One region of the Ensifer sp. Root31 genome, then DNA from elsewhere that is predicted to be linked to it. Evidence: predicted binding sites of a transcription regulator. Region 1 holds the regulator's gene; each other region holds the start of a gene.
What was found. The regulator PhoB, encoded in region 1, activates phosphate uptake and scavenging genes when phosphate is short. The targets are predictions, from matches to a motif close to TGTCATNNANCTGTCAT.
Positions count from the first base shown of each region.

Region 2: a site for PhoB is predicted at 3,144-3,160, ahead of ASD00_RS30230 (DUF2794 domain-containing protein). Genes of this name have one in related genera too.
Region 3: a site for PhoB is predicted at 8,631-8,647, ahead of ASD00_RS07185 (DUF1045 domain-containing protein). Genes of this name have one in related genera too.

Region 1 covers NZ_LMCO01000001.1:131,001-141,216, reverse strand. Annotated here, with positions in the region: gene pstC (phosphate ABC transporter permease subunit PstC) at 1-342, shown strand, start outside; gene pstA (phosphate ABC transporter permease PstA) at 339-1,661, shown strand; gene pstB (phosphate ABC transporter ATP-binding protein PstB) at 1,675-2,490, shown strand; gene phoU (phosphate signaling complex protein PhoU) at 2,547-3,257, shown strand; gene phoB (phosphate regulon transcriptional regulator PhoB) at 3,561-4,244, shown strand; gene ASD00_RS00655 (GcrA family cell cycle regulator) at 4,413-4,934, opposite strand; gene ASD00_RS00650 (aspartate aminotransferase family protein) at 5,356-6,555, shown strand; gene argF (ornithine carbamoyltransferase) at 6,685-7,602, shown strand; gene ASD00_RS00640 (Hsp33 family molecular chaperone) at 7,949-8,938, shown strand; gene apaG (Co2+/Mg2+ efflux protein ApaG) at 8,945-9,337, opposite strand; gene ASD00_RS00630 (CDP-alcohol phosphatidyltransferase family protein) at 9,449-10,063, shown strand; gene ASD00_RS00625 (O-succinylhomoserine sulfhydrylase) at 10,106-10,216, opposite strand, start outside.
Region 2 covers NZ_LMCO01000045.1:230,994-241,209, forward strand. Annotated here, with positions in the region: gene acnA (aconitate hydratase AcnA) at 1-1,810, shown strand, start outside; gene ASD00_RS30225 (thioredoxin family protein) at 1,994-2,767, shown strand; gene ASD00_RS30230 (DUF2794 domain-containing protein) at 3,181-3,585, shown strand; gene ASD00_RS30235 (GNAT family N-acetyltransferase) at 3,653-4,210, opposite strand; gene ASD00_RS30240 (Bax inhibitor-1/YccA family protein) at 4,332-5,069, opposite strand; gene ASD00_RS30245 (ABC transporter permease) at 5,291-7,843, opposite strand; gene ASD00_RS30250 (ABC transporter ATP-binding protein) at 7,840-8,565, opposite strand; gene ASD00_RS30255 (arylesterase) at 8,633-9,274, shown strand; gene thpR (RNA 2',3'-cyclic phosphodiesterase) at 9,389-9,979, shown strand; gene ASD00_RS30265 (low molecular weight protein-tyrosine-phosphatase) at 9,916-10,216, opposite strand, start outside.
Region 3 covers NZ_LMCO01000006.1:65,933-76,148, reverse strand. Annotated here, with positions in the region: gene ASD00_RS07230 (DEAD/DEAH box helicase) at 1-1,270, opposite strand, end outside; gene ASD00_RS07225 (DNA alkylation repair protein) at 1,569-2,672, opposite strand; gene ASD00_RS07220 (hypothetical protein) at 2,692-2,991, opposite strand; gene ASD00_RS07215 (YafY family protein) at 3,088-3,762, shown strand; gene ASD00_RS07210 (host attachment protein) at 3,884-4,333, shown strand; gene ASD00_RS07205 (trimethylamine methyltransferase family protein) at 4,442-6,028, opposite strand; gene mnmD (tRNA (5-methylaminomethyl-2-thiouridine)(34)-methyltransferase MnmD) at 6,164-6,883, opposite strand; gene ASD00_RS07195 (FAD-binding oxidoreductase) at 6,922-8,064, shown strand; gene ASD00_RS07190 (PRC-barrel domain-containing protein) at 8,130-8,519, opposite strand; gene ASD00_RS07185 (DUF1045 domain-containing protein) at 8,797-9,597, shown strand; gene puuE (allantoinase PuuE) at 9,676-10,216, shown strand, end outside.

The DNA of each region.
Region 1 (10,216 bases):
GGCCTTGGTGCCACCCGCTCCGAGACAGTCAAGAAGGTCATCCTTCCCGCAGCACTTCCGGGCATTGTCGGCGCTCTGCTTTTGACCGCCTCGCGTGCCGTCGGCGAGACGATGATCGTGGTGCTTGCCGCCGGTGTCGCGGCCCGCATGCAAATCAATCCTTTCGAGCCGATGACCACGGTGACGGTGAAGATCGTCAACCAGCTGACGGGTGACCTTGAGTTCACCTCGCCGCAGACGCTGGTTGCCTTCGCACTCGGCATCACGCTCTTCGTTATCACGCTCGGCCTCAACATTTACGCGCTCTACATCGTGCGCAAATATCGGGAACAGTACGAATGACCGACATCGCTTCCCCGGCCGTCCGGATCTCCGTCCGCCCCGCATCCGCCAAGCGTGATATCGGCATCAAGCGTCGCTACGCGGCCGAGCGTCGGTTCCGTGCCTATGGCATCAGCGCCATCAGTCTTGGCCTGTTCTTCCTCGCTCTGCTGCTGTGGACGGTGATCTCCAACGGCTACACCGCGTTCCAGCAGACGACGATCACGCTGCCGATCGAATTCACCGAAAAGGTCATCGATCCCAAGGGTGAGCGCGCGACCGACGGCAAGGTGCTGGTGGCGGCCAACTATCCGCTGCTGGTCCGCGATGCGCTGATCAAGCAGCTCGGCATCGATCCGAGCAATCGTCCGCTGGTCAAGCGGGCCACCGACATGGTGTCTGCAAGCTCCCGCACGCTGTTGCGCGACATCGTCGTCGCCGACCCGTCGGTTATCGGCAAGACCATACCGGTGACACTGCTCGCCGAAGCCAATGTCGACTCCGCCTTCAAGGGGCAGATCGACCTGAAGGTCGATGAGAGCAAGCGCAAGGTCAAGGACCAGCAGGTCACCTGGATGAACGAGCTTGCAAGCGCCGGCGTCCTGAAGAAGAGCTTCAACACCGGCATCTTCACCTTCGGTGCCTCGAGCCGTCCGGAAGCGGCAGGCGTCGGCGTTGCCGCCCTCGGTTCGCTGTTCATGATGCTGATCGTGCTCGTGCTGTCGCTGCCGATCGGCGTTGCCGCCTCGATCTATCTCGAAGAGTTTGCGCCGAAGAACCGGCTGACCGATCTCATCGAGGTCAACATCAACAATCTCGCCGCCGTTCCGTCGATCGTCTACGGTCTCTTGGGGTTGGCCGTATTCATCAACTTCGCCGGCATGCCGCGCTCGGCCGCCCTCGTCGGCGGCCTGGTGCTGACGCTGATGACCCTGCCGACGATCATCATCGCCACCCGTGCAGCGTTGAAGGCGGTCCCGCCGTCGATCCGCTCGGCAGCGCTCGGTCTCGGTGCGTCGAAGATGCAGACCATCTTCCACCACGTCCTGCCGCTGGCGATGCCGGGCATCCTGACCGGCACGATCATCGGTCTCGCCCATGCACTTGGCGAAACCGCGCCGCTGCTGTTGATCGGCATGGTCGCCTTCGTCGTCGATTATCCCGGCTCGCCGATGGAGCCGTCGACCGCGCTGCCGGTGCAGATCTACATGTGGGCCAACGAGGCGGAACGCGCCTTCGTCGAGCGCACATCCGGCGCGATCATCATTCTTCTCATCTTCCTCGTCGTCATGAACCTTGGCGCCATTCTGTTGCGACGTCGCTTTGAGCGCCGTTGGTAGTGAGGTAATTACTATGAACATCATGTCAGAAGCAGCAGTCGAAAAAGCCTTGGATCAGAAAATGAACACCGTGCCCTACAAGATGATCGGCAAGGATGTGTCGGTCTACTACGGCGAGAAGCGTGCGCTTTTCGACGTCAATCTCAATATCCGCGAGAACACGGTGACAGCGCTGATCGGCCCTTCGGGCTGCGGCAAGTCGACCTTCCTGCGCACGCTGAACCGCATGAACGACACCATCGAGAACTGCCGCGTCACCGGCAAGATCACGCTCGATGAAGACGACATCTACGACCCGACGATCGACGTCGTGGAACTGCGAGCCCGCGTCGGCATGGTGTTCCAGAAGCCGAACCCGTTCCCGAAGTCGATCTACGACAACGTCGCCTACGGCCCGCGCATCCACGGGCTTGCCCGCACCAAGTCTGAGTTCGACGAAGTCGTCGAGACCAGCCTGCAGAAGGCTGGTTTGTGGAACGAGGTGAAGGATCGCCTGCAGGAGCCGGGCACCGGTCTTTCGGGCGGCCAGCAGCAGCGTCTGTGCATCGCGCGCGCCGTTGCCGTCAGCCCTGAAGTGATCCTGATGGACGAGCCCTGTTCGGCGCTCGATCCGATCGCGACGGCCAAGGTCGAGGAACTGATCCACGAGCTGCGTACCAACTTCACGATCGTCATCGTCACCCACTCGATGCAGCAGGCGGCGCGTGTTTCGCAGCGCACTGCCATGTTCCACCTCGGCAATCTTGTCGAGGAGAACGACACCGACAAGATGTTCACCAATCCGGATGACCAGCGTACCCAGGACTACATCATGGGCCGGTTCGGTTGATGGCCGAAGCTCCTCTTCACCCCGTTTCCTGAACGCGCCCGCAAGGATCGAAGACTATGTCCATGCACATAATGTCCGCCTACGACGAAGAACTGAAATATCTCACGCGCCGCATCTCCGAGATGGGCGGGCTTGCCGAGCAGATGGTGGGCGAATCCGTTCGTGCGCTTGTCAATTCTGACCTCGCCTTGGCGCAGAAGGTGATCTCCGACGACACCATCCTCGATGAAGCCGAACGCCAGATCGGCGAAAAGGCAATCGTCACCATCGCCAAGCGCCAGCCCGTTGCTGCCGACCTGCGCGAGATCATGGGATCGATCCGCATCGCGTCCGATCTGGAGCGCGTCGGCGACCTCGGCAAGAACAACGCCAAGCGTGTCATCGCGGTTGCCGGCTCCGGCATCCCGCGCAAGCTGGCGCGCGGTCTCGAACACCTGGCAGAGCTTGCGCTGGTGCAGCTCAAGGAAGTCCTCGACGTCTACGCTTCCCGCTCGCCGGAGAAGGCCAACAGCATCCGCGAGCGCGACGAGGAGATCGACGCGATCTACACCTCGCTGTTCCGCGAGCTGCTCACCTACATGATGGAAGATCCGCGCAACATCACGCCCTGCACGCATCTTCTCTTCTGTGCCAAGAACATCGAGCGTATCGGCGACCACGCCACCAATATCGCCGAGACGATCTACTACATGGCGACGGGCGCGCAGCCGGAAGGCGAGCGTCCGAAGGACGACAATACGTCGACGCTGGGTGCCGTGAAGGACTAACGCATGTCGCGCAAAAGTGCGCAGCGGTTTTGCGATAACGACATGTGCAAAAACAAGAACTTAAAGCACAACAAGCGCATCTTAGAGATCGCGACGCGCTTTAAGACCCGGATACGTTCGAGTGCCTGCTTATGAACCTGCTCCGGTCGCAGCCCTGGTTGCGGCCCTGCTCTACTGCGTCTGAAGCTATACGTTTTCGCGCGTGCCTATGAAAACGCGCGGAGTGCTCCAGATTCTATATGTTCGAGCATCTCTTTGCGTTCGATCGAACGCGAGACGCTCTGGGTAAGGAGACGTTGCCTGATGTTGCCGAAAATCGCCGTTGTCGAAGACGAAGAGGCGCTGAGTGTCCTGCTGCGTTATAACCTCGAAGCCGAAGGGTTCGATGTTGATACGATCCTGCGCGGAGACGAGGCGGAGATCCGCCTACAGGAGCGCCTCCCGGATCTCCTGATCCTCGACTGGATGCTGCCGGGCGTTTCCGGCATCGAGCTTTGCCGCCGGCTGCGCCAACGTCCGGAAACCGAGCGCCTGCCGATCATCATGCTGACGGCGCGCGGCGAGGAGAGCGAGCGGGTTCGTGGCCTTGCCACCGGCGCCGACGATTATGTCGTCAAGCCGTTCTCGACCCCGGAGCTGATGGCCCGTGTCAAGGCGATGCTGCGGCGCGCCAAGCCCGAGGTCCTCTCGACGCTGCTTCGCTGCGGCGACATCGAGCTCGATCGCGAGACCCATCGCGTGCATCGCCGCACCCGCGAGGTCCGCCTTGGTCCGACGGAATTCCGCCTGCTCGAATTCCTGATGTCGTCGCCGGGCCGGGTGTTCTCGCGCTCGCAACTCCTTGATGGCGTCTGGGGCCACGATATCTATGTCGACGAGCGCACCGTCGACGTGCATGTCGGTCGCTTGCGCAAGGCACTGAATTTCTCGAGCATGCCTGATGTCATCCGCACCGTTCGCGGTGCCGGCTACTCGCTCGAAAGCTGAGCCAGCCGGCCACTGCAGCGCCGCGCATCTTAATGGACGCGCAAAGGTCGCTGTTGCATCTTGAATTGCGGCATGTTTCCTTGAAGCGAATACGAACCAGGGAAACATGCAGCAGCCAATAAAAAAGGGGCCGTGCGGCCCCTTTTCTGCATGTGGTTTTCGGTCGTCTCAGCGAGCGCGACGGCGCTCGGAGGTCGGCTGATAGGCAAGCCGCGCATGGAATGTGCAATAGGGCGAAGCTTCCGGGGAATCGTTGCCGCAGAAGTGGAATTCTTCCTTGAGCGGGTCGCCGATCGGCCATTTGCAGGTGCGCTCGGTCAACTGCGTCAGCTCCAGGCGGCGCGACATTGGCACGACCACATCCGTCTGGATGCGGAAATCCTGTTCGGCGACGAGATCGACTTCGACCTCTTCCTTGAGCACGGTCGCGCCGGCCGCACGGGTAACCGTCCGTGTCGTGACGCGCGAAGCGTAGTTCGGAGCGCGCGGCGCCGAAGTCGGGCGCTGCTTCGGCCGGGTCGCGGCGGTGGTTCCGCCAGCCTTGGCCCTGCCGGGCAGGCTCAGCCGGTGAACCTTGCCGATGACCGCATTGCGGCTGACGCCGCCGAGCTGTGCCGCGATCTGGCTCGCGCTCAGGCCCTCGGACCAAAGCTTCTTCAGTTTTTCCACCCGCTCGTCAGTCCAGTTCATTTCTGCACTCTCCGTTCTCAGCGTTGGCGATGACAGAATCTCTCACCACGCTCCGGACAGGCTCCGGAGCTGCAACGCGATAACACTTTTGGTGACTAGGCCCGCCGCATGCGTCTAGTAATTGAACATTAACCTACTGACCGGCGGACTCCGTGGCAAGAGTCCCGCGAATCGCGCCGAATCGATTTCTTGGTTTTCCCCAACTTGCTCGGTGGGCGTTGCATTTTTGCAAGCCCCGTCGCGTGATTTTTTCGTCGCATGGATCAGACCCGTCCGACCGCACTGCAAAGCTTGGTTTTGTTGACATTGCGCTGCGAAATAGGAATAGTGCCTGCGCCGCCGCAAGGCGGCATTTTTAATTTTTTGCCGCGCTCAACAGGGGCTCGGATCGATGCCGATAGCAATGAAGGAGAGGCTCGCCATGACTGCAACCACGCCGCTTTACGACACCTACATGCGTGCGCCGTTGCGTTTCGAGCGAGGAGAGGGCGTCTGGTTGATCGCCGAAGACGGCTCGCGCTATCTCGACTTCGCCGCCGGCGTCGCCGTCAACTCGCTTGGCCATGCGCATCCGCATCTGGTCGAGGCGTTGAAGGCGCAGGCCGAGAAGGTCTGGCACCTGTCCAACCTTTATGAGGTCCCCGGCCAGGAGAGCCTTGCACGCCGGCTGACGGCCGTCACCTTCGCCGATCGTGTCTTCTTCACCAACTCGGGTGCCGAGGCGCTCGAATGCGCGATCAAGACTGCGCGTCGCTACCACTATGCCAAGGGCAATCCGGAGAAGTTCCACATCATCACCTTCGAGGGTGCCTTCCACGGACGCACGATCGCGACCATCGCGGCGGGTGGTCAGCAGAAGTACATCGAGGGCTTTGGCCCGAAGGCCCCGGGTTTCTATCAGGTTCCCTTCGGCGATATCACGGCGCTCAAGGATGCGATCACCGACGAGACGGCGGCGATCCTGATCGAGCCGATCCAGGGCGAGGGCGGCATCCGCCCGGTCACCAAGGAATTCATGCAGGAGCTGCGCGCGCTTTGCGACGAGTTCGGTCTGCTGCTGATCCTCGACGAGGTCCAGTCCGGCGTCGGCCGCACCGGCAAGCTTTTCGCCTATGAATGGGCTGGCATCCGTCCGGATATCATGGCTGTCGCCAAGGGCATCGGCGGCGGCTTCCCGCTCGGTGCCTGCCTTGCGACCGAAGAGGCGGCTGCCGGCATGGTCGCCGGTACGCACGGTTCGACCTATGGCGGCAACCCGCTTGCCATGGCTGTCGGCAACGCCGTGCTCGACGTCATCCTGGCCGACGGTTTCCTGGAGCATGTCCGCGACGTGGCCCTGGTCTTCCGCCAGGGCCTCGCGTCGTTGAAGGACCGTTTCCCCGATGTGATCGAGGATATCCGCGGCGACGGCCTGATGCTCGGCATCAAGGCGAAAGGCCCTTCGGCCGATCTCCTGAAGGCGATCCGCGCGGAGAAGCTGCTGGCTGTTCCGGCCGGCGAAAACGTCCTGCGCCTGTTGCCGCCGCTGACGGTGACCGCCGCGGAAGCGCGCGAAGGCCTGGCGCGGATCGAGCGCGCGGCCGAAGCCGTGAGAAGCAGCAGCGGTACCGCCGCAGCCTAATTTGTGAACCCGGAGATCGGCAGCGATTTTCCCAAGGGTCCATGCGCGAGCCCAAGGTGTCGAGCGTTCTTTTGGCTCTTCGACACCGGTCGCGCTCCACGGGCCATTCTGAGACAGGAATTGACTACGATGGCAGGCACAAGACATTTCATCGATCTTTCGGCCATGACGGCAGCCGATCTGCGCACGATCATCGATGACGCACGCGTGCGAAAGACGGCGACGAAGGCCGGAACCGCCGAAAAGCCGCTCGCCGGCAAGATGTTGGCGATGATCTTCGAAAAGCCTTCGACCCGCACGCGCGTCTCCTTTGACGTCGGCATGCGCCAGCTCGGCGGCGAAACCCTGTTTCTCTCGGGCACCGAAATGCAGCTCGGCCGCGCCGAGACCATCGGCGACACTGCCAAGGTGCTGTCACGCTACGTCGATGCGATCATGATCCGCACCACCGATCATCGCCGTCTTCTCGAGCTTGCCGAGCACGCCACGGTGCCCGTCATCAACGGCCTGACCGACGACACCCATCCCTGCCAGATCATGGCCGATATCATGACCTTCGAGGAGCATCGCGGCCCGGTGAAGGGCAAGACCATCGCCTGGACCGGCGACGGAAACAACGTGCTTCACTCGCTGATCGAGGGCTCGGCCCGTTTCGGCTACCGCATGAACATGGCGGTGCCGCTCGGTTCCGAGCCGCACGACAAGATCCTCAACTGGGCGCGCAACAATGGCGGCGAGATCCTGCTTTGCCATGAGGCCGAGCAGGCCGTTGCCGGCGCGCATTGCGTCGTTACCGACACCTGGATTTCCATGAACCAGGAGCATCGCGCTCGCGGCCACAACGTCTTCCAGCCCTTCCAGGTCAACGACGCGCTGATGAGGCACGCCTCGCCGGACGCACTGTTCATGCACTGCCTGCCGGCGCATCGCGGCGAGGAAGTGACCGACGAGGTCATCGACGGGCCGCAGTCGGTGGTATTCGACGAGGCGGAAAACAGGCTGCACGCACAGAAGTCGATCATCGCCTGGTGCATGGGGCTCGTCTGATCGGCGCGTCTGCCTATTGAAATTTCCCGCATGCGACACGATTTAGGCCGAATGCGGGACGTTCCGGGGTGGAAACAACGGACGTTACCTGACGACAGGCAGCGCATGATCGGCCGGCAAAACGGCACATGCCTGCTAGACAAATCCGTTTATGGCGGGATCGAATAGGATAACGGGCAGGCTGCACCGGAGGATGTTTATGTTCTCTGCGCGGCCCTCTCCCAAGCATGTCGCGGAAAAGTGCGCAGCGGTTTTGCGATAACGATATGCACAAGAACAAAAACTTGAAGCGCAGTCAGCGAATCCTGGCGATCGCGACGCGCTTTAGTGACGTAAGGAGCAGCAGATGACTGAGATGGCACCAGGACTTGGCGAATTCGACTTTGCCGGTGACGATCATGTCGTGCCCTTCCAGGTGGAGGGCCTCGATGTGCGTGGCCGCGCCGTTCAGCTCGGCCCGATGCTCGATGCGATCCTCGAGCGCCACAACTATCCGCTTCCGGTCGCGCGGCTGGTTGCCGAGACCGTGGTGCTGACCGTGCTGCTCGGAACGTCGCTGAAGTTCGACGGCAAGCTTATCGTCCAGACGAAGAGCGACGGCCCGGTCGATCTTGTCGTCGCCGATTTTGCCACGCCCGATCGGGTGCGCGCCTATGCCCGTTTCAACGAGGAAGCGCTGGAGGAAGCTCTGAAGGACGGACGCACCCAGTCGCATGAGCTGCTGGGCAAGGGCGTTCTCGCCTTCACCATCGATCAGGGTGCCCATACCCAGCGCTATCAGGGCATCGTTGCGCTCGATGGCGCCACGCTCGAGGAGATTGCCGGCGTCTACTTCCGCCAGTCGGAGCAGATCCCGACCAAGGTGCGCCTCGGCGTTGCCGAACTGCTCGACCGCGACGAGAACGGCAAGCCGCGCCATCGCTGGCGCGCCGGCGGCATGGTCGCGCAGTTCCTGCCGGATGCGCCGGAGCGCATGCGCCAACCGGATCTTTCGGGGGGTGACGGCGACGACAACGAGGATCTCTTCGACGAGGACGATCTCTGGGCGGAAGCCAAGGTCATGGTCGAGACGATCGATGCCGACGAACTGACCGACCCGATGGTCGGCACGGAACGTCTGCTCTATCGGCTGTTCCACGAGCGCGGCGTTCGCGTCTACGAGCCGCAGGCGGTCTATGATCGCTGCAGCTGTTCGCGCGAAAAGATCCGCTCGGTGCTCACCGGACTGCACGCCGACGATATCGAGAGCACCATCGAGGACGGCTTGATCAAGGTGACGTGCGAGTTCTGCTCGACCACCTATCGCTTCGAGGCAAGCGAGGTCCGCCAGCAGTAGGATGCCTCAATTCAGGGTTCGAACGAGCCCTGGTGAATCAAGCGAGAAGGCGGGGATTGCCACGTTGAAGTGTTCTCCGCCTTCCGATTCCATGCTGTAGTGGCCGAACATGACGCCGGACGGCGTATCGAGCGGGCATCCGGAGGAATATTCGTAGGTATCGCCGGGGTTCAGCAACGGTTGCTCTCCGATGACACCGGGCCCGCTGACTTCGTCCACCTGGCCGTTCTCGTCGGTAATATGCCAGTAGCGTGTCATCAGCCGAACCGACTCGGCCGAATGGTTGGCGATGACGATGCGGTAGCCCCAGACATAGCGGCTGTCATCCGGATCAGATTGCTCTTCCAGATAATAAGGCTCCACCGTAACTTCTATGTCGCGAGTGAGCGCGCGATACATGAGCAACACCTTGTTTCAAGTCTTTCAGGGTATTCTACAGCAAGATGGTTTCGTCAAGAATAACGGCAGGATTGCATGCGTCGGCGGCAAGTCTGCGGAAAGGCGAGGCCGATGCTTGATGGCGCGGTGAGAAAACATCTGGATCCGATACTGGATCGGCTCGGTGCAGCACTTGCCCGCGGGGGTGTCGGTGCCAATGCGGTCACGATCACCGGCCTCGCGCTCGGCCTCGTTGCCGCTGTCCTCATTGCCGGACAATACTACCTTGCCGCCGCCATTGTTATCGTCGTTAGCCGGCTTTGCGATGGACTTGATGGTGCGGTGGCACGCGCCACGCGCAAAACCGATTTCGGTGGTTTCCTCGACATCGTGCTCGACTTCGCCTTCTACGGTGCCATCCCGCTCGGCTTCATCGGCGCCGATCCGCAGGCCAACGGTCTTGTCGGCGGTCTGCTGCTCTTCTCGTTCTACGTCAACGGATCGAGTTTTCTCGCCTATGCCATTATGGCCGAAAAGCGAGCGATGACGACGGATGTGCGGGGGGCAAAATCGCTCTACTTCACCACCGGGCTTGCCGAGGCGACGGAGACGATCGCCGCCTTCCTGGCCTTCTGCCTGTTCCCGACGTGGTTTCCGCTGCTGGCGGCGCTGTTTGCGGTCGTCTGCCTCTACACCGCGCTATCGCGCATTGTGCTCGCGCGAACGCGTTTTCGCGACGTCGAGTAGCGGCCGCCGCCGATCTCGGGGCGGCCGTCTTGTTCGTGGGTATCAGGCCTTGACGGTCTTCAGCGCGCGGGCGAAGTCCTCGACGATGTCGTCGCTGTCCTCGATACCGGCGGAGAAACGAACGGTGCCGGCGGAAATGCCGAGCTCGTCGCG
Region 2 (10,216 bases), on a different contig from region 1:
CCTCGACAACATGACGCTCGCCGACCGCGCCACCATCGGCAACATGGGTCCGGAATACGGCGCCACCTGCGGCTTCTTCCCGGTCGACAGCGAAACCATCAACTACCTCACCATGTCCGGCCGCGAAGAACAGCGCATTTCGCTGGTCGAAGCCTACTCCAAGGCTCAAGGGATGTGGCGCGATGGTGACGGCTCCGAGCTGGTGTTCACCGACACGCTCGAACTCGACCTCGGCGACGTTGTTCCGGCCATGGCCGGTCCGAAGCGTCCGGAAGGCCGCATCCCGCTGGAAAGCATTGCATCCGGTTTCGCAACCGCCCTCGAAGGCGACTACAAGAAGCCGGGCCAGCTTTCGAACCGCTACGCTGTCGAAGGCACCGACTTCGATCTCGGCCATGGCGACGTTGCCATCGCTGCGATCACGTCGTGCACCAACACGTCCAACCCGTCGGTTCTGATCGCCGCCGGCCTTCTCGCCCGCAACGCCGTTGCCAAGGGCCTGAAGTCCAAGCCGTGGGTCAAGACCTCGCTTGCACCGGGATCGCAGGTCGTCGGCGAATACCTCGCCAAGTCGGGCCTGCAGAAGGACCTCGACGCGCTTGGCTTCAACCTCGTCGGCTTCGGCTGCACCACCTGCATCGGCAACTCCGGTCCGCTGCCGGCCCCGATCTCCAAGACGATCAACGACAAGGGCCTGATTGCCGCCGGCGTTCTCTCCGGCAACCGCAACTTCGAAGGCCGTATTTCGCCGGACGTTCAGGCCAACTACCTCGCCTCGCCGCCGCTCGTCGTCGCCTATGCACTCGCCGGAACGGTTCAGAAGGACCTGACCAACGAGCCGCTCGGCGAAGATCGGGACGGCAACCCGGTCTTCCTCAAGGACATCTGGCCGACCTCCAAGGAAATCCAGGAGTTCATCTTCAAGTACGTGACCCGCGAACTCTACGCGACCAAGTACGCCGACGTGTTCAAGGGCGACGAAAACTGGCAGGCCGTTCAGGTTCCTCCGGGCCAGACCTACGCCTGGGACGATGGTTCGACCTACGTGCAGAACCCGCCCTACTTCGTTGGCATGGGCAAGTCCGGCTTGGGCATCTCCGATATCAAGGGTGCTCGCGTTCTCGGCCTGTTCGGCGACAAGATCACCACCGACCACATCTCGCCGGCCGGTTCGATCAAGGCGGCTTCGCCGGCCGGTTCGTACCTCATCGACCATGGCGTCGGCGTCGCCGACTTCAACCAGTACGGTACGCGTCGCGGCAACCATGAGGTGATGATGCGCGGCACCTTTGCCAACATCCGCATCCGCAACCACATGCTCGGCCCGAACGGCAAGGAAGGTGGCTACACCATCCACTATCCGTCGAAGGAAGAGATGTCGATCTACGATGCGGCCATGCAGTACAAGGAAGAGGGCGTTCCGCTCGTCATCTTCGCCGGCGTCGAATACGGCAATGGCTCGTCGCGCGACTGGGCTGCAAAGGGCACCAACCTGCTCGGCGTCAAGGCCGTGATCGCCCAGTCCTTCGAGCGTATCCACCGCTCGAACCTGGTCGGCATGGGCGTCATCCCGTTCGTCTTCGAACAGGGAACGACTTGGGAATCGCTGGCCTTGAAGGGCGACGAGATCGTCACGATCGACAATCTCGCCAACGTTCAGCCGCGCGAAAAGCGCGTCGCCAAGATCACCTATGGCGACGGCAGCGTGAAGGACGTTCCGCTCGTTTGCCGCATCGATACGCTCGATGAAGTCACCTACGTCAACAATGGCGGCATCCTGCAGACGGTTCTGCGCGACCTCGCCGCCTGATCGCTCTGGTTGCTTGAAACATTGAAAGGCCGGGATACCGCAAGGTGTCCCGGCCTTTTCACGTTTCCTATAGGTTGCCTGCCCATATCCTCACTCCAACGTGACTTCCCGTTGAAGCATCGGCGTCGTATGTAATGGACTTCCCCGTGAAGTAGGCCTGTCGGCCGCCAATGAAGTGACGCCATGACATTCGCAGACAGATATTTCCTTCGCCCCGTTGCAATGGCTTTCGGGCTTTTTGCTGCAGCGTCGGTTCCGGCTATGGCTGAGGATGGCAAGGTTATCAAAGGCGTCGTCGAACTCTTCACCAGCCAGGGCTGTTCCTCCTGCCCTCCAGCCGATGCCGCCTTGAAGAAGCTGGTCGATGACGGCGACGTGGTGGCGCTGTCCTATCACGTCGACTACTGGAACTATCTCGGTTGGAAAGACACGCTCGCCTCGACAGAGAACACAGACCGGCAATATGCCTATGCCCGCATGCTGGGTCGAAATGGCGTCTACACACCGCAGGCGATCCTCAACGGTCGCGACCACGTCAACGGCGCCAATCTGCAGGCGATCAAATCCCGGCTCGACGCCATGAAGACCGCCGGCAAGGGGCTTGCCGTTCCGGTTGATGCGAAGATCAACGGCGAGGAGATTTCGATCAAGGTCGGCGCGGGTGACGGCAAGGCAAATGTCGTCGTCGTCTATTTCGACCGGGCGAAGATCGTCAATGTCGAGAAAGGCGAAAACAGCGGCAAGAAGATCGCCTACTGGCACGCAGTGCGCGATATCCAGACCATTGGCATGTGGGATGGCAAGCCTGCGACCTTCACCCTGCCTGCAACCGTCCTGACGGAGCAGCGTGGCAAAAGCGGCTGCGCGGTGCTGTTGCAGTCGATGAAAGATGCTGAAACCCCGGGCGCGATCATCGGCGCGACTGCCGTGCTCGCCGGCCCGCAGGGCAAACTGTGAGCGGCTGCAGGACGCTTTAAGTCGGAATCGATTTAGGGAAAATAGGCGGCATGCCTGAACCATTACAGCGTCCTTTGCGCGTCATACTTGACGCGCGGCGCTGTAAGGGGTGGTTCGGCCCGGCAGCATCGAGGGGCTGGGGCTGAGGGTTCGAAGTTACCGGACCGAACCGGCCATGACTGCGTTCTTTGAAGGTCACGCAGCATGACGATCTGACCGGACATACGGTGGCAACGACTCTGTCCGTCAGCGCCCGCGAGTTTTGCGGTGAATTGGGGCGGCGATTTGACTGAAATGGGGCAGAGGCAAGAAATGCCATCTGCACCCAGCGGCTCCGGCCGGTTCCGGCTTGCTTTTCGGCTCGTGTCAGGCAAACTGTTATCGTTCTGTCACAACAGAAGGCCGGATTGCCGATGACCGATGAGCCGGATTTGCCGCGAGGCGAGGCGCGACATCAGCGCCAGACCACTTCTGAAGTGGTCGTCGATCTCTCGGAATACAAGAACGCCCGGAATGCTCCTCCCATCACCTTTCACCGCCGAGAACTCGACCAGATCCTGTGGGTCTACGGCCGCATGGTCGGCGAAGGCGAATGGCGCGACTACGCCATTGACCACCTGAAGGACCGCGCCGTCTTCTCCGTTTTCAAGCGCGCGGGCGAGATGCCTCTCTTCCGCATCGAAAAAAACCCGAAGCTGGCGGCCAAGCAAGGTGCCTTTAGCGTGCTCAACGTCCACGGCACGATTCTGAAGCGCGGGCACGAGCTCGGACAGGTCCTGAAGGTTTTCGACAAGGCGCTCAAGCTGGTCGAAACCTGAGACGCCACATCGGAACGATCGGAGAGTCAGGCCCACATGCCGGCTCTGGCTTCGCTGACATCTGCCCTCAGGCTTGATAAAGCGTATCCGGGTAGACGCCCTCGGGCGGATCGCTCGTCGCTCGATCGCCCAGCGCAAGCTGCATGATCGCGGTATCGAGCCACCGTCCATGCTTGAAGCCGGTCGCCTTCATCAGCCCATGATGTTCGAAACCCAATGATTGATGGACCGCGATCGATGCGGGATGGGCACCGCCGATGACCGCCACCATCTGGCGAAATCCAAGCGCCGTGCAGCGGCGAACAAGCTCGGCGAGCAGCATCCTTCCTGCCCCCTTCCCCCGTGCCGAAGGCGCCAGGTAGATCGAATCCTCGACCAGGAAGCGATAGGCCGTCCGCGTGCGGAAGGCCGAGGCATAGGCGTAGCCGATGATCATGCCCGCCGCGTCGATCGCGACGATGTAGGGATAACCATGGCCGACGATGGTGGAGAAGCGCGCTGCCATTTCCGCCTGCGACGGAGGCGCGACCTCATAGGTCGCCACGCCGTTCAGAACGGATTCGCGATAGATCTCGGCAATGGTGGGCAGATCGGAGACGGTGGCGTCGCGCAGGGTCAGGGACATGGAAGGATCTTGACGGTTGGATTTTTTCATTCAGTCACATGGATCGCACCCGTGGATCAAGCCCTTTTCCGGGCAACAAAAAAGGCGGCCGAAGCCGCCTTTTCCGTCAATCTCTTCAGGCTTAGTTGTTCCGGTTGCCCATGAACTGCAGCATGAACATGAACAGGTTGATGAAGTCGAGGTAGAGCGTCAGCGCGCCCATGATCGCCTTGCGGCCAGCAACGGTGCTGTCGTCGGCATCGTAGTACATTTCCTTGATCTTCTGCGTGTCGTAGGCGGTGAGGCCTGCGAAGATCAGCACGCCGATCACGGAGATTGCGAAGCCGAGTGCCGAAGAGCCGAGGAAGATGTTGACGATCGACGCGATGATGACGCCGAACAGACCCATGATCAGGAACGAGCCCATGCCGGACAGGTCCTTCTTCGTGGTGTAGCCGTAGAGCGACAGTGCACCAAACGAGGCGGCGGTCACGAAGAACGTCTGCACGATGCTCTGGCCGGTAAAGACCATGAAGATCGACGACAGCGAAACGCCCATCAGGGCCGCATAGACCCAGAACGTCATCTGCGCGGCAGAAACGCTCATGCTATTGATGCGGAAGCTCATGAAGAACACGAGACCCAGCGGAGCGAGCATGACGACCCATCTCAGGGGCGACGCATAGAGAAGTTGGGCGAATGCCGGATTGGAGACGGCAAGCGCGAATGTTCCGTAAGCTGCCAGGCCGGTGATCGCCAGGCCGAGGGCCATCAAGTTGTAGACCTTCAGCATGTAGGTGCGAAGGCCTTCGTCGATCACGGCACCCGCCTGAGCGCCGGCGGGCGACATTCGGGTTTGGTAGTTTCTCAGATCAGCCATTGTTTCCTCATTTAAGCCCCGGTTGAACTTACGGTGTCGGGCGGATGACCTGACCGATCGGCCATCATCCCATGCCCAGGCGCCGCTGCGGGGCTCCAGCATGCCTGTGGATAAATATGATGCCGAAAGCCCTTGCGTACAAGACCTTCAGACCCGTGATTCGGCACAGCCTGGGCGTTTATGGCCTTGTATGACAGGGATTTACGGTTAACTCCGTCCGCTCAGAGCTCCCGCAGGACCGGCGCCGCCTTCTGACCCAGCACACGCCAGGTGCCGGCAAGCCCGATGCCAACAGTCATCACCAGCGCAATGACGACCGTGGCAACCGCAACATCCGGCAGGAAACTCGACGGCAGCTTCATGATCCGGCTGACGACGTACCAGGCGGAGACGCCGCCCGCAAACAGCGCAAAGACCGCGGTTGCAAGGCCAAGGATGATGTATTCGTAGCTGAAGGCACGGATCAGCGTGGCGCGCGTGGCGCCCAGCGTCTTCAGCACCACCGCATCGTGGATGCGCGCCCGATTGCCGGCAGCAAGCGCGCCGGCCAGCACCAGGACGGAGGCGACGAGCGCGACGGCGGCGGCAGCACGGATCGCCGTTGCCAGCTGCCCGAGAAGCGCGTTCACAATGTCGAGAGCATCCTTTACCCGCACGCTGGTGATCGTCGGATAGGCGTTGGTCACGGCTTTCAGCACCGTCGCCTCCTCCTCCGGCGTCGCGCCGGGATCGATCACCGTTGCGAGCCACGCATGCGGAGCGCCGGCAAAGGTGTTGGGCGAGAATACCATCACGAAGTTGATCGACAGCGATTCCCATTCGACATTGCGGAAGTTGGCGATCTTGGCGGTGATGTTGCGGCCAAGCACGTTGACCGTCACCATGTCGCCGATCTTCAATCCGAGCTCGCGCGCCTCTTCCGCCGAAAACGACACCAGCGGCTCGCCGCTATGGTCGGGCGCCCACCAGCTGCCTTCTGCAAGCGTCGAATTCTCCGGCTTGTTCTTGGCATAGGTGATGCCGCGGTCGCCGCGCAGCACCCACTGGCCACTCGGCGGGACGTTGCGACTGTTCACGTCCTCGCCGTTGAAGGCGACGATACGGCCGCGCAGCATCGGCACTTCGATGACCTTGCCATCAGGCATCGATCCGTTGAGCAGCGCGCGGAACCCCTCGATTTCGCTTCCCTGGATATCGACGAAGAAGAAATTGGGCGCCCGCTCGGCCATGCTGCCAGTCAGTTCGCGCCGAAGATTGCCGTCGATCAACGCAAGCGTGACGAGAAGCGCAAGACCGAGGCCGAGCGACAGCACCACCGAAGGCGTGAGCGCGCCCGGTCGATGGATGTTGCCGATCGCCAGCCGTAACGACGGCGAGTTGACGCGCGGGCTACGGCGCGCAAGCCATGAGATCAGCAGCGAGACGAGACGCAGAACGATGAAGGCGAAGGCGATCGCGCCGAGGAACACGAGCGAGATGTAGCGGTCATAGGCGGTCCAGATGGCAAGTCCTGCAAGCGCGCCCAGGCAGGCGAACGCGCCGACCAGATAGGGCCATGCGGGAAAGCCCGAGGGGTCGAAGCCCTGCTGGCGAAAGAGCGCTGTCGCCGGGATGCCGCGTGCGCGGCCGAGCGGAAGGATGGCGAACGCAAGCGCCGTCAACACGCCGAACAGGGCGGCGATGCCGAGCGCACCGGGATAGAGCCTGAACTCCGTCGAAATCGGTAGCAGATCGGCAAGAAACTGTGCGGCGACGAAGGGAATGAGCGCACCGAGAACAAGCCCTATGGCGATGCCGATCAGAGCGATCAGGAGGATCTGCGACAGATAGATCATCGCCACCAGCGAGGCAGGCGCACCCAGGCACTTGAAGGTGGCTATGACGCTGCGCTTCTGGTCGAGATAGGCGCGCACGGCATTGGCGACACCAACGCCGCCGACGATCAGGGCCGTCAACCCGACAAGCGTCAGGAACTGCGAAAAACGGGTGATATTGGCGGTCAGCGACGGGGCCGCGTTGGAGCTGGTGCGGATCGACCAGCCGGCCGACGGAAAGCGCGTCTCGGCGTCGCCGCGGACCGCGTCGACCCGGGTCGGATCGCTCACCTTCACCTTGTAGCCGTGTTCGACAAGACTTCCCGTCTGCACGAGACCCGATGCGTTGAGCGTTTCATCCGAAACCATCAGGCGCGGTGCGAAGCCGAATCCGTCGGAGAGCGCATCCGGCTCGCGCACGATCTTGCCTGAAATCTTGATGCGGGCATTGCCCAGCAGGATTTCATCACCGACGGAAATGCCGAGGCGATCAAGCAACAGCGGTGCGGCCACCGCACCGAACACGTCGCCCTGCCGCGCCAGCAGACTGCCAAGCGGCTGATCCGGTTGGCTTTCCAGCTTGCCATAGAGCGGATAGGCTGCATCGACGGCTTTCAACTCGACGAGTGCCTGGTTCGATCCATCGGGCAAACGCGCCATGGAGCGAAGGCCCGCTGAAACCGAGACGGGTCCGAGCCCGTCGAGGAACGCGCGCTCCTCTGTCGTTGCCACCCGGTTGTTGAGCTCGAAGCGGATGTCGCCGGCAAGCAGCTCGCGCCCCTGGGACGCGATCGTCGCGGTGATCGATTGCGACAGCGAGTTGACGCCGGCGATCGCCGCCGTGCCAAGCGCGATGCAGGCGAGGAAGATATAGAACCCCTTGAGGCCGCCGCGCATTTCGCGCAACGCCAGCCGCAGGGCGAGCAGTGGGCGCAGTCGGATCGCGAGGGCCTCGCTCATGCGGATGCCGCTTCCTGGCGCTGCGTTTCGACGACCGGTTCGAACGCGCCACTGGAAATGATCTCGCCGGAGCGCACCCGCACCTGCCGCGAGCAACGGGCCGCGAGCGCTGCGTCATGGGTGACCAGCACCAGTGTCATGCCCCGGTCACGCTGTTCGGCGAAAAGCAGATCGGCGATCTGCCGGCCCGTCTCGTCATCGAGATTGCCGGTCGGCTCATCGGCGATCAGCAGCTTCGGCGACGGCGCGAGTGCACGGGCGATCGCCACGCGCTGCTGCTCGCCGCCGGAAAGCTGGCCGGGATAGTGGCTCAAGCGCTCGCCGAGGCCGACGGCCACAAGCTCCTTGCGCGCGATCTCGAAGGCGCCGGGAACATTGGCGAGTTCGAGCGGCACGGCAACGTTTTCGAGGGCTGTCATGTTGGGGATGAGGTGGAAGGATTGGAAGACGATGCCGATGTTGCGCCCGCGGAAGTCGGCGACCCTGTCCTCGTTCAGCCGGTGCAGCGGCGTGCCGTCGATAATGATTTCGCCGCGGTCCAGCCGTTCAAGGCCAGCCAGCACCATCAGCAGCGTCGACTTGCCCGAGCCGGAAGGCCCGACGATGCCGACGGACTCGCCGGCGTCGATTGTCAGGCTCATGCCTTTCAGCACATGCACCGAGGCCGCGGCTTCGCCGAGGGTGAGGTCGGCATTTTTGAGCTCGATGATGGTACTGGCCAAGCGAAACAATCCTATATGAAACGGAAAGGGAATAAGAAAACAGCACCCGCGATTTAGGAACAGACCCATGGCATTAAAAGGATTTCAACGGTTTTTCTTGGGGCTCGCAATGACAATTGCGTTATCGGCGGCAGCACGGGCCGAAACGATCAGCCTCGTCGGCTTCGGCGACAGCCTGATGGCGGGTTATCAGCTGCCTCCCGAGGATGCCTTCCCGGCCCGGCTTGAAAAGGCGTTGAAGCAAAAGGGCCTCGATGTCACGGTGGCGAACGCCGGCGTTTCTGGCGACACCAGCTCAGGCGGCCTTGCGCGCATCGACTGGTCGATACCCGACGGCACCAAGGGTGTCATCCTGGAGCTTGGCGCCAACGACGCGTTGCGCGGCATTCCGCCGGAAGAAACCCGCAAGAACATCGAGGCGATGATTTCACGATTGAAGGAGCGCGGCATCGCCGTGCTGCTCGCCGGCATGATGGCGCCGCCGAACATGGGTGCCGACTATGCCGCCCGGTTCAATCCGATCTATCCGGAACTCGCAGAGAAATACGGGCTGCAGCTCTACCCCTTCTTCCTCGACGGCGTTGTCACCGACGCAGCACTCAAGCTTGAGGACGGCATGCACCCGAACGGCAACGGCGTCGGCACGATGGTCGATAAGGCGCTGCCCGTGGTCGAACGTTTCATTGCAACATTGTCAAAGGCGGAGTGAACAAATCATCCACAGTTAAGAGAGTGTTAATATTCGCAAGCGTCAAATAGTAGTTGCCTGCAGACTCGATGCGTGATTCGCTGAGACATCTGCAAGAGATTCGGGGAGCTCGCCATGCCGAGACTATTCACCGCCCTCGAAATTCCGCGCAATGTTGCGATGAGTCTTTCATTGCTGCGCGGAGGTCTTCCCGGAGCTCGCTGGATCGATGTGGAGAACTACCACATCACCTTGCGCTTCATTGGTGACGTCGACTGGCGCACCGCAGACGAGATCATCGACAAGCTTGACCGGATCGAAAGACCGGAATTCCAGCTGCAACTGACCGGCACCGGCGCCTTCGGCTCGAAGAAGCCACACTCGGTCTGGGCTGGGGTCAGCAATCACCCGGAAATGTACGCGCTGCAGGCCGAAATCGAGCGCATCTGCCAGAGGCTGCGGCTGCCGGCCGACCCGCGCAAGTTCACGCCGCATGTCACGCTTGCAAGGCTGCGCTCCAGCCGCGTCGAGGATGTGGTCGAATATCTCTCCGGACGCGGCAACTTCATGGCCTCACCCTTCACCGTCTCACGTTTCGTGCTTTTGTCGTCGCGCGATTCCGTCGGCGGCGGCCCCTACCTCACCGAAGAGGTGTTTCCGCTTCACGAAGTCCGCTCTTCGAGCCTTTCCAGCAACGACGAGCATCCGGCCTCCAACATCTGGTAAAGGCGTTTGAACGCTTCGGGACCGTCATAATAGGGATCAGGAACGTCCTGGTCCCGCCCCGAAGCGTAGCTCAGAAACAGATCGATCCTGTCTTCAAGCCCCGCCGGCGCGAGCTGGCGAAGCGTCTTGACGTTCTCCCCATCCATGCCGAGGATCAGGTCGAACGCCGCAAAGTCGGCCTTTGAAACCTTGCGCCCGCGAAGGCCGGAAATGTCGATGCCGTGCCGGCGCGCCGCC
Region 3 (10,216 bases), on a different contig from region 1:
GTGCCGACTGGCGAGCCGGGCGTTCGCGGCGCGGGCGGGCGTCCTGACGCTGGCCGCCGCCGCCATTGCCGCGGTGCTGGCCGTTGCCATTGCCGTTGCCGCGACCGCCGCGTCCCTTGGACGGACGGGCCTGGTCGGCAGGCGCTTCGCCGCTGGCAACCGCGATGTTGATGCCCATCAGCTTCTCGATGTCGCGAAGCAGGCGGATTTCGTCCGGTGCGCAGAAAGCGATCGCGATGCCGTCGCGGCCGGCGCGGGCAGTACGGCCGATGCGGTGAACGTAGGCATCGGGAACTTCCGGCAGGTCGTAGTTGTAGACGTGGGTGACGCCGGGGATGTCGATGCCGCGGGCAGCGACGTCGGTTGCCACGAGCACGCGGATCTCACCGTCACGGAAGGACTTGAGCGCACGCTCACGCTGGCCCTGGCTCTTGTTGCCATGGATCGAGGCGGCCTTGAAGCCGACGTGGTCGAGATGCTTCATCAGCTTCTCGGCGCCATGCTTGGTACGGCTGAAGATCAGCGACAGGCCATCCGGATTGTCGGTCAGGGTCTTCTTGAGGATGGTCGTCTTCAGGTCCTTGCCGGGGACGAAATGAACATACTGTTCGACCTTGTCGGCGGCCTTGCCCGGAGGCGTCACCTGAACCTTGACCGGGTCGGTCAGATATTCGCCGGCGAGTTCAGCGATCAGCTTCGGCATCGTCGCCGAGAACAGCAGCGTCTGGCGGTTCTTCGGCACGAGCTTCGAAATCTTGCGCAGGTCATGGATGAAGCCGAGATCGAGCATCTGGTCGGCTTCGTCGAGCACGAGGTAGCGACCCTGGGTCAGCGTCACGGCCTTGCGGTTGATGAGGTCGAGCAGGCGGCCCGGCGTTGCGACCAGGATGTCGACGCCGCGGGCGAGCTGTTCGGTCTGCTTGTTGATCGAGACGCCGCCGACGACAACGCCGATCTTCAGCGGGGACTTCTTGACGAACAGCTTGAGATTGGCTGCGATCTGGTTGACCAGTTCGCGGGTCGGCGCCAGCACCAGGGCGCGGATGTTGCGCGGGTCGGGGCGCTTGCCGTCGGCAACGAGCTTTTCGATCATCGGCAGGCCGAAGGCGGCCGTCTTGCCGGTTCCGGTCTGGGCGAGACCGATGAGGTCGTGGCCCTTCAACACCAGCGGAATGGCCTGCGCCTGGATCGGCGTCGGCTTTTCGAAGCCGTTGGCGGACAGGGTCTCCAGAATGTGTTCGGAAAGACCAAGATCTTTGAAGGTGGACAAATGTATATACCTTTTGGGGGCGCCAAACGCATTCGCCGGAACCGCTATCTGCTGTTCCGGTGTCGTTTGGCGTCAAGAACCCCGCGTGAATTGGGAACTTGTGGGTTAAGAAAAAAGTCGTCAAGCGCCTGTGCTGTCGCCGGTTACGGCGTATGGTTGCGCTTTTCCTTCTTCACGGCTTTCTGTGTTGCCGAGGGCGCGCTCACGCGGCGGCCTGAAGGTGACGCTGCGTCCATGTCGTCGTTTTGGCCCCAAAAGTCAAGGTCCATCTTTTCGCAGGTGCGAAATGAGGTGGGGGCTATTCGGCGACCGACAGCTCGAAATCGGCGTCGGCAGCCTCCTGGCCGTTGACGAGGATCACCACGCGATGGGTGCCGGAATAGTAACGACGGGTTGTGATTGGCCGAATCGCGTGACGCTTTTCGATCCTGATCGTCGCGCCCGGCTCCAGCGTCGCCGATGTCCACTTGAACACCTTGGGCGAGGTCGTGCCATTCGCTTTGCGGTGGTGTACGGCGTAGTCGATCATGATCTTCTGGGTGGTCTTCGCGGTGTGCCTGACCGAAAGCTTGAAGACGAGGCTTTCGCCGAGCGCGATGTCCGACCGGTCGAGCGAGAAGGCTGCGTCTATGCCGGCGGGTGCGGCAAAGCCGAAGTTCGAAAGAGCTGCCTCATGTCCCTGTTTCAGAAGCGTTCGCGAGGCATGGCGCAGCAATTGCTGCCGCTCCGGCGAGGCACCCACCATGTGTTCGGCCACGAAACCGGCCACCAGATCCGGGTGATCCTTGGCAATGTCGTTGAGGCTGTTGGCAACCGAGCGGCGCACATAGTCCTCGGGGTCGTCGAGGAGGGCCGTCAGGATCGGCAGGATCGGCTGGGGATCGCGGATGAGCTTCGGCAGCCGCATTGCCCAGGGCAGGCGCGGGCGGGTGCCTTCGCTCGCCAGACGCCTGACATGGTGATTGGCGTCCGTTACCCATGAGCCGATGATCGTGAGCGCCCGCTCCTGGTCCGTGTCGATGAACACGCGGATACCGAACTCGGAGGTGAAGTGCGGCGTCAAAGCGCGCAGCAGCCACAGCGATAGCTCGAAATCGCCAAGCCCGCGTGCGGCGACATATTGGCTGACGGGCAACAGGGTCCAGCCGCTGAGGCCGGGCCTCTCGTCGGTGTGCAGACAATCGCCAAGCTTTGCCGCGGCTTGCGGGAAGGACTGCGGTAGGGTTTCGATGAGCGCATCGCGGATCTGCAGCGATCGTTGCATCAGTTCCAGTGCCTCGAGATTGTCGCTGGCAAGCGCCTCGAACCTTTTGCGGTCGAACGTCGGGCAGACCGCGCTCAGGCGGTCTGCGATGGCGGTGACGACGCCCGGATGCAACAGGTTTTTCAGTGGCTCCGCCATCTCTCGGTACTCTCCCGGCTCAGATCTGCCGTTCGACAGCAAAATGCTGCATCAGCATTACCGCGCTGATTGCCGCCATGTAAGGGGCGAAATCCGGGTCGCGACGCACGCGTTCGCCTGCCGATCTGGCATCATCGAGCGTTTCCCACTCGACCAGATCCGCGAGCATGTCGGGCTTTTCGCACGAGCCGACGGCGCGCCAGGAAATGAAGCCCGGATAGTTTGAAACGGCCTGCATCGCCCGATGGCGCGCGGCTGCGGCCGCGGGCTTGTCCACAACGATGCAGACGGCGAGTTCGAGGATGCTCTTGGTGGTCATGTCATGCTCCATGTTGATTGCCGCTTGACTAAAGCACAGTGCAACTGACAGCCTTATGGCCATAGCCTTACATCGACATGCGATGGGAATACGCGAATGAGACCTGCCGACCGGCTGTTTCGAATCATCCAGCTCATGCGGGCGACCGGCCGGGCGATGACGGCGCAGGAAATCGCCGACAAGATGGAGGTGGCGCGGCGGACCATCTACCGCGACATGGAACACCTGATGGCTTCGGGTGCGCCGATCGACGGCGAGCGCGGTGTCGGATACCTCCTGCGCGAGAGCTTTGACGCGCCGCCGCTCGCTTTCACCTTCGAGCAGCTCGAAGCGCTGGCCTTCGGCGCGCGGGCCGTGCAGATGCTTGGCGACCACCGGCTGGCGCAGGCCGCGCGCGAGGCCATGGAAAAGATCGAACACGGACTTCCGCCCGAGCACGTGGCGCGGCTGCGCAGCGCCCCGATCCGCGCCTTCCGTTCGGCGCTGCAGCCGAAGCCGCCGCCGATGCTGGGTGACCTGCGCCGGGCGATCGCCGAGGAGCGCAAGGTGCGCATGGCCTATGAAAGCCTCGCCGATCAGAGCTCGGAGCGCACCGTCTGGCCGCTCGGCCTCAGCGTCTTCGGCCATCACTGGCTGCTGACCACCTGGTGCGAGCTGCGCCAGGACTTTCGCGACTTCCGGGTGGATCGCATCCGGGAGATGAAACTCGAGCGCGATCATTTCCAGTCGTCACCAGAGCGCAGCTTCGACGCCTATCTCTCGCGCATGTAGGATGACACCGTAAAAGTGCGCGCGATCGAGGAAAAGATGGAACCGGATCGGGCTTCATCCGTTTCTATTAAGGGCTTATTCTGGCCTGCCCACGAGCAACATCATTGCATGGGAGACAATCGTGCAGAACCGGACTTGGATACTGGCCGCGGATGGCAATACGGCGCGCTTCGTCAAGGGCGTCAACCTGCGGAAGGACGAACGTCAGCACCCGGAAGAAGAGGTTATTCACACCGACCCGAAACGCGCCCAGGATATCATGGCCGACAAGCCGGGACGCAGCCATTCGTCCGTCGGTCATGGCCGGTCGGCGATGGAATACAGCAGTGATCCGGTACGCGAGGAAAAGCATCGCTTTGCCGTCGATGTGGCCAGCAGGCTCGAAGGCTATCTGAACGACAACGCCTTCGACAGCCTGGTGATCTGCGCGGCGCCAAGGACGCTCGGAGATTTGCGCAAGCTGCTTTCTGCCAATGTAAGGCAGAAGACGGTGGCCGAAATCGACCGCAACTGCGTCACTGTGCCGATCGAGCAACTGATCGCCACCGCCCGCTCGGCCGTTTATCCCTGAAGCTTTTGCAGGGAAAGTGCTTAGCGGTTTCCCGTCTGGGCATGCGTAAGGCAGAGGGCGGAAATGCTCTCATACGCATGCCGCATCTTGATGTAACAAGGCGTCCCGTCAGAAATCCGTCGGGACGCCGCCTTCCTCCTTGCGTTTTGCAACGAAGGCGTCGAGTTCGTCTTCGATCGCCGGGTCCAGCGGCGGCCGTTCGTATTCGTTGAGCTTCTGCTTGAAGACACGGTTGGCGTGGTCATAGGTCGTCGGCCGGCCCGCCTCCGTCCAGGTTTCGAAGTTGCGCCAGTCGGAAAGGATCGGCGAATAGAACGCTGTCTCATAGCGTTGCAACGTGTGCAGCGTGCCGAAGTAGTGCCCGCCGGGGCCGACGTCGCGCACCGCGTCGAGCCCGAGTGCATCCTCGCTGACATCGAGCGGCGTCAGGAATTCCGCCACCATCTGCAGCATGTCGACGTCGAGGATGAATTTTTCGAACGAGGCGGTCAGTCCGCCCTCGGTCCAGCCGGCCGCATGCATGACGAAGTTGCCGCCGCCTTGCGTCAGTGCCCAGAGCGATAGCGCGGACTCGTAGGCTGCCTGCGCATCGAGCGTATTGGCGGCGTTGGTGTTGGACGTGCGGTAGGGAATGTTGTAGCGGCGGGCGAGCTGGCCGCCGGCAATGACCGCCTTCATGTATTCCGGCGTGCCGAAGGCGGGTGCGCCCGTCTTCATGTCGACATTCGAGGTAAAGCCGCCATACATGACCGGCGCGCCGCGCCGGACCATCTGGGTGAAGGCGATGCCGCACAGCGCCTCGGCATTCTGCTGCACCAGGGCACCGGCGATCGTGACCGGCGCCATGGCGCCTGCGAGCGTAAATGGCGTGACCACCACCACCTGATTGCGCGACGACATTTCGATGATGCCCTGCAGCATCGGCCCGTCGAGGCGCAGCGGCGAGGAGGTGTTGATGATGGTGAACAGCGACGGTTCGCGCTCCATCTGCTCCATGGATATGCCGCGACCGATGCGGGCGATCTCGATGCCGTCGGTGTTCCGCTCGCGGCCGAGCGAATAGACGTGGAAGACCTTGTCGGTGAGCTTCACCATGTCGGAGAGGCAGTCGAGATGACGCACGGATGCGTGCAGGTCGACCGGCTCGACGGGATAGCCGCCGGTGGTGTGGATGATGTCGTAGGACTGGGCGAGCTTCACCAGCTTGCGGAAATCCTCCTGATTGCCGGTGCGCCTGCCGCCTTCGCGGTCGGCCACGAAGGGGGCGCTGGCGATCTGGGCGAAGACCAGATTGTTGCCGCCGATCGCGACGTTGCGGGCCGGATTGCGCGCATGCATGGTGAAGGAGGAGGGAACCGAAGCGATCATCTCCATGATCAGCCCGCGATCGAAGCGCACGCGGTCGGTGCCGGGGGTGATATCGGCGCCCGCTGCCTTCATGCGCTGGCGCGCCTCGGGCAGGATGACATCCATGCCGATCTCTTCCAGGATCGTCAGCGACGCCTGATGGATCGCCTCGAGCGCGTCTTCTGACAGTACCGAGGATTTGCTCTGGGTGTTGACGAGATTGAGATATTTACCGCCTGAGGATTTTCGTGTGCGCTCGCCACTGCGGCCGCCGGGCCGGCGTCGCCGCTCGAGCGGGGCTGAGGAAGTTTCACCTGTGGCAGCATCCGGAAACTGATCGTCGTTCATGAAAAACCCACCGCGTTGCCGATGGATTTCTGTCGCAGATTTTTCGCGGTCATGCCCCTGCCATTTGCGACAGTTCAGTTCTCTGGTGGAGTAAAGGCCGTCAAAATGCCCGCGGACGCCGACTGCTCGCCTCGCTCAGCGCTTGTCTCCGCGCAGCATCTCGCGCTTCCCGGCGAAGCCCTTGCGCTTCTCGACGGCAAAGCCGGCCGCCTGCAGATTGCGGCGAACGAAGCCGGCGGCGGCATAGGTGGAGAAGCTGCCGCCGGCCGCGGTCTTGTCGAACACCAGCCGCATCAGCTCCTCCGACCACATGTCGGGATTGCGGGACGGTGCAAAACCATCGAGGAACCAGGCATCGAAGCGCTCCTTCGCTTGGGCGAGCCCCTCCAGTGCTGTGCCGCAAACGACGGTCAGGCGAACGCCATCGCCAAGATCGATCTCGATCCTGCCGTCGTTGGTTGCCGGCCAGCGATCGGTGAGGGCCAGCCGTTCGGCGTCGATCTCCGGCCAATGGGACAAGGCGCGGGAGATTTCCTCCGCCTGCATGGGAAAGCGCTCGAAACTGACGAAATGCAGCGTGCCGTCCGTGGTCGCCGTAGCTTTCCATTGCCGCCAGGTTTCACAGAAATTGAGGCCGGTGCCGAAGCCCAGTTCGCCGATGGTGAATGCCCCGCCGGAGGCCCAGCGTTCGGGCAGGCCGTTGCCGGCGAGGAACACATGTCCGCATTCGAGCCGACCGTCGGTGCGGCAATAAAAATGATCGCCAAACTCCCTGGAATAGGGCATATCGCCCTCGTGCCAATCGAGGCTTTGATGGGCCGGGGGCTGGTTCGGTTCTGCGGCGGATCCTGTCATGCGATGGCGATAATCCCGCCACCGGAGAAGGTCAATCGATGCGCGAACTTTTGATCGTCGGCGGCGGCATCATGGGGCTCTGGGCAGCCCTTACGGCAGCACGGACCGGCATGGACGTGCAACTGGTCGACGAGCATCGCATCGGGGCCGGCGCCAGTGGCGGCATACTCGGCGCGCTGATGCCGCACATGCCGGACAAATGGAACGCCAAGAAACAATTCCAGTTCGACGCCCTGGTGTCGCTCGAAAGCGAGATCGAAACGCTCGAGGCCGAAACCGGACTTTCGGCAGGTTACCGCCGCAGCGGGCGGATCATGCCGCTTGCGAAGCCGCATCTGCGCGAGATCGCTCTTCGCCACGAGCAGGATGCGACGCGCAACTGGCGGGCAGGCGACCGCCAGTTCTTCTGGCACGTGCGCGACGAGCTGCCGTCCGGATGGCTCAGTGCCGAGGCGGCGGCTTGCGGATTGGTGTTCGATACGCTTGGCGGTCGGCTTTCTCCACGCCAGATGCTGGCGGTTCTGCGTGCGGCACTGGCGCAATCGCCGAACGTGCGGATCGTCGAGGGGACGGGCGTTCGAGCAATCCATCCGGGCCAGGGCCGCGCCGAACTCGATGACGCCACGGAAATCGCCTTCGGCCATTGCATAGTTGCTGCCGGCGTCGACAGCTTTCCGCTCGTCGATGCGCTGTCGGGACCTCTCCGTGGACCGAGCGGCACGGGGGTCAAGGGCCAGGCGGCGCTGCTTCTGGCCGATGTCGATCCGCAATTGCCCGTCATCTTCACCGACGGCGTCTATATCGTCGCCCATGACGACGGGCATATCGCGGTCGGCAGCACCAGCGAGAACAAATATGCCGATCCGCAGTCGACGGATGAACTGCTGAATGAGCTGCTGGTGCGCGCCGAGGCGCTGGTCCCGTCCTTGCGCGGGGCGGAGGTGGTCGAGCGCTGGGCCGGCATCCGGCCGAAATCGACCGGCCGGGAGCCGATCGCCGGGCGCCATCCGGATCACGAAAACCTGTCGGTCCTGACAGGCGGCTTCAAGGTGAGCTTCGGCATCGCCCACCGCCTCGCGCGCTTCGTCGTCGACGAGATCACCGGCCAGCCGTTGATCGACATTCCGGGATCCTTCTTGTGCCAGAATCACATAGCGGCACTTCGCGAGAAACATCTTTAAGCTGGCGGCATAAGAACGGCCCCGCCATCGGCGGAGCCATGTCGGGACGATCGTAAACCCGATCCTTACATCCAGTAAGGCGGCACGCCGTAATAGTCATAGACCCGGCGTCCGTTCTCGCTGTTCCAGTCGTATTCCTCGTTGCCGTGATATTTCGGCGCCCGCTCGACCTGTTCGCGAGTCACATCAGTCCGATAGCCGCCGAGGTTCTCATCATAGGTCAGCTTGGCCCAAGGCAGTGGATAGTGATCTTCCCCGATGCCGAGAAAACCGCCGAACCCGAGCACGGCATAGGCCACGCGACCGCTGCGCTTTTCCACGATAACGCGCTCGATCGAGCCGATGTGCTTGTTGTCGGCGCCATAAACCTTCGTGCCTTCAACCTTGTCGCTGGCGATCAGGTCATGGGTTTCCTTGATCCCGGCGTCCTGAAGGTTCGCATTGTGATAGGTCACGCTTCTTCTCCATCGTTGTTTGCTACCTCAGGGGAACGGCTGGTCGGTGGATGGTTCCGAAAAAGCTGCGGGCGCGATCCGGACGGTAATCGCGTGGTATTGCCCCTTCCACTTCGTCAAGCTGTCACGCAAATCACCTAAGACGCGGGCAATAGAGCGTCGCGTCTTCCCGGGGAGGGTATTGTTGAAGCTCTAAGATTTTGAACCTGCGCACCCTGGCGACGATCGAGATCGATTGTCGCGGGTCTGTGCCAGAACGGATTTCCGGAGCATGCGCATGCGTTACGCCATTTGTTTCACGCCGCCGATGGCCGACCCGCTTTCAACGGTTGCCGCCAGTTGGCTCGGCCGCAATGTCTATTCCGGCGAGCCCACCGAGTTACCATCGATCTCCGGATTGACCGCATCCGAGATCGCCTTCCATACGGCTGTCCCGCGTCGCTTCGGCTTTCAGGCGGTGGTGATGTCGCCCTTCCGGCTTCACCCCGATATGGACGAGGCGCAGCTACTCAAGGCGCTGATGCATTTTGCCGGCGCCCAGACGCCGTTCGAGATCGAGCGCCTGGAAGTGGCCCGGCTCGGCCACTGCTGGGGACTGATGCCGCAGATCCCGAGCACGGCGATGCATCTGCTGGCCGCCAGCATCATCCAGGAATTCGACGCGTTCCGCGCGCCGCTCAGCGAAGACGACATCGAGCGCTCCGACCCCGACAGGCTGACGGCGCCGCAATTTTCCAACCTGCATCGCTGGGGCGATCCTCATGTGATGGATGAATATCGCTTTCACATGATGCTGACCGGGCCGCTCAATCTGGACGCGATGCGCCGCATCGAGGCACCGCTTCGCGACCTGTTCGAACCATGCCTGGCGCCGCCGCTGACGATCGGCAGCCTGGCGCTGTTCGTCGAGCAGGAATCGGGCGCGCCGATGCGCGTCCACTCGCAACACCCGCTCGGCAAGATTTCGGCGGCCAAGCGGGCCGAACGGATCAAGCGGCCGGCAGCCGAGGCGACGCTTGCGCCAGGCCCTATCCCGCCACTGCCGCGGATGGTCGCCTCGCTGATGGCCGGCCGCTAACCGTCTGCACCGACGTCATTTTGTCTCGACAATCCGGTCGGCGGTGATACCGTTCCGGAAAATTCGAAGGGTGATTTGATGTCTGAGACTTCCTATCCGCGTGACCTCGTCGGCTATGGCCGCAACCCGCCCAAGGCAAACTGGCCGGGCGATGCGCGTATCGCCGTGCAGTTCGTGCTCAACTATGAAGAGGGCGGCGAAAGCTGCATCCTCGATGGCGACCTGGCCTCCGAGAGCCTGCTCTCGGAGATCGTTGGTGCACAGCCTTGGCAGGGCCAGCGCAACCTCAACATGGAATCGATTTATGAGTACGGTTCGCGCTCCGGTTTCTGGCGGCTCTGGCGCATGTTCACCAGCCGCGACGTGCCGTTGACGGTCTACGGCGTGACGTTGGCGATGGCTCGCAATCCCGAAGCGGTCGCCGCCATGAAGGAAGCGGGCTGGGAGATCGCCAGCCACGGCCTGCGCTGGCTCGAATACAAGGATTTCCCCGAAGAGGTGGAGCGCGAGCATATCCGCGAAGTCGTTCGGCTGCATACCGAACTGACCGGCGAGCGCCCGCTTGGCCTTTACCAGGGCAAGCCTTCAAGCAACACGCTGAAGCTCGTTCTCGAAGAGG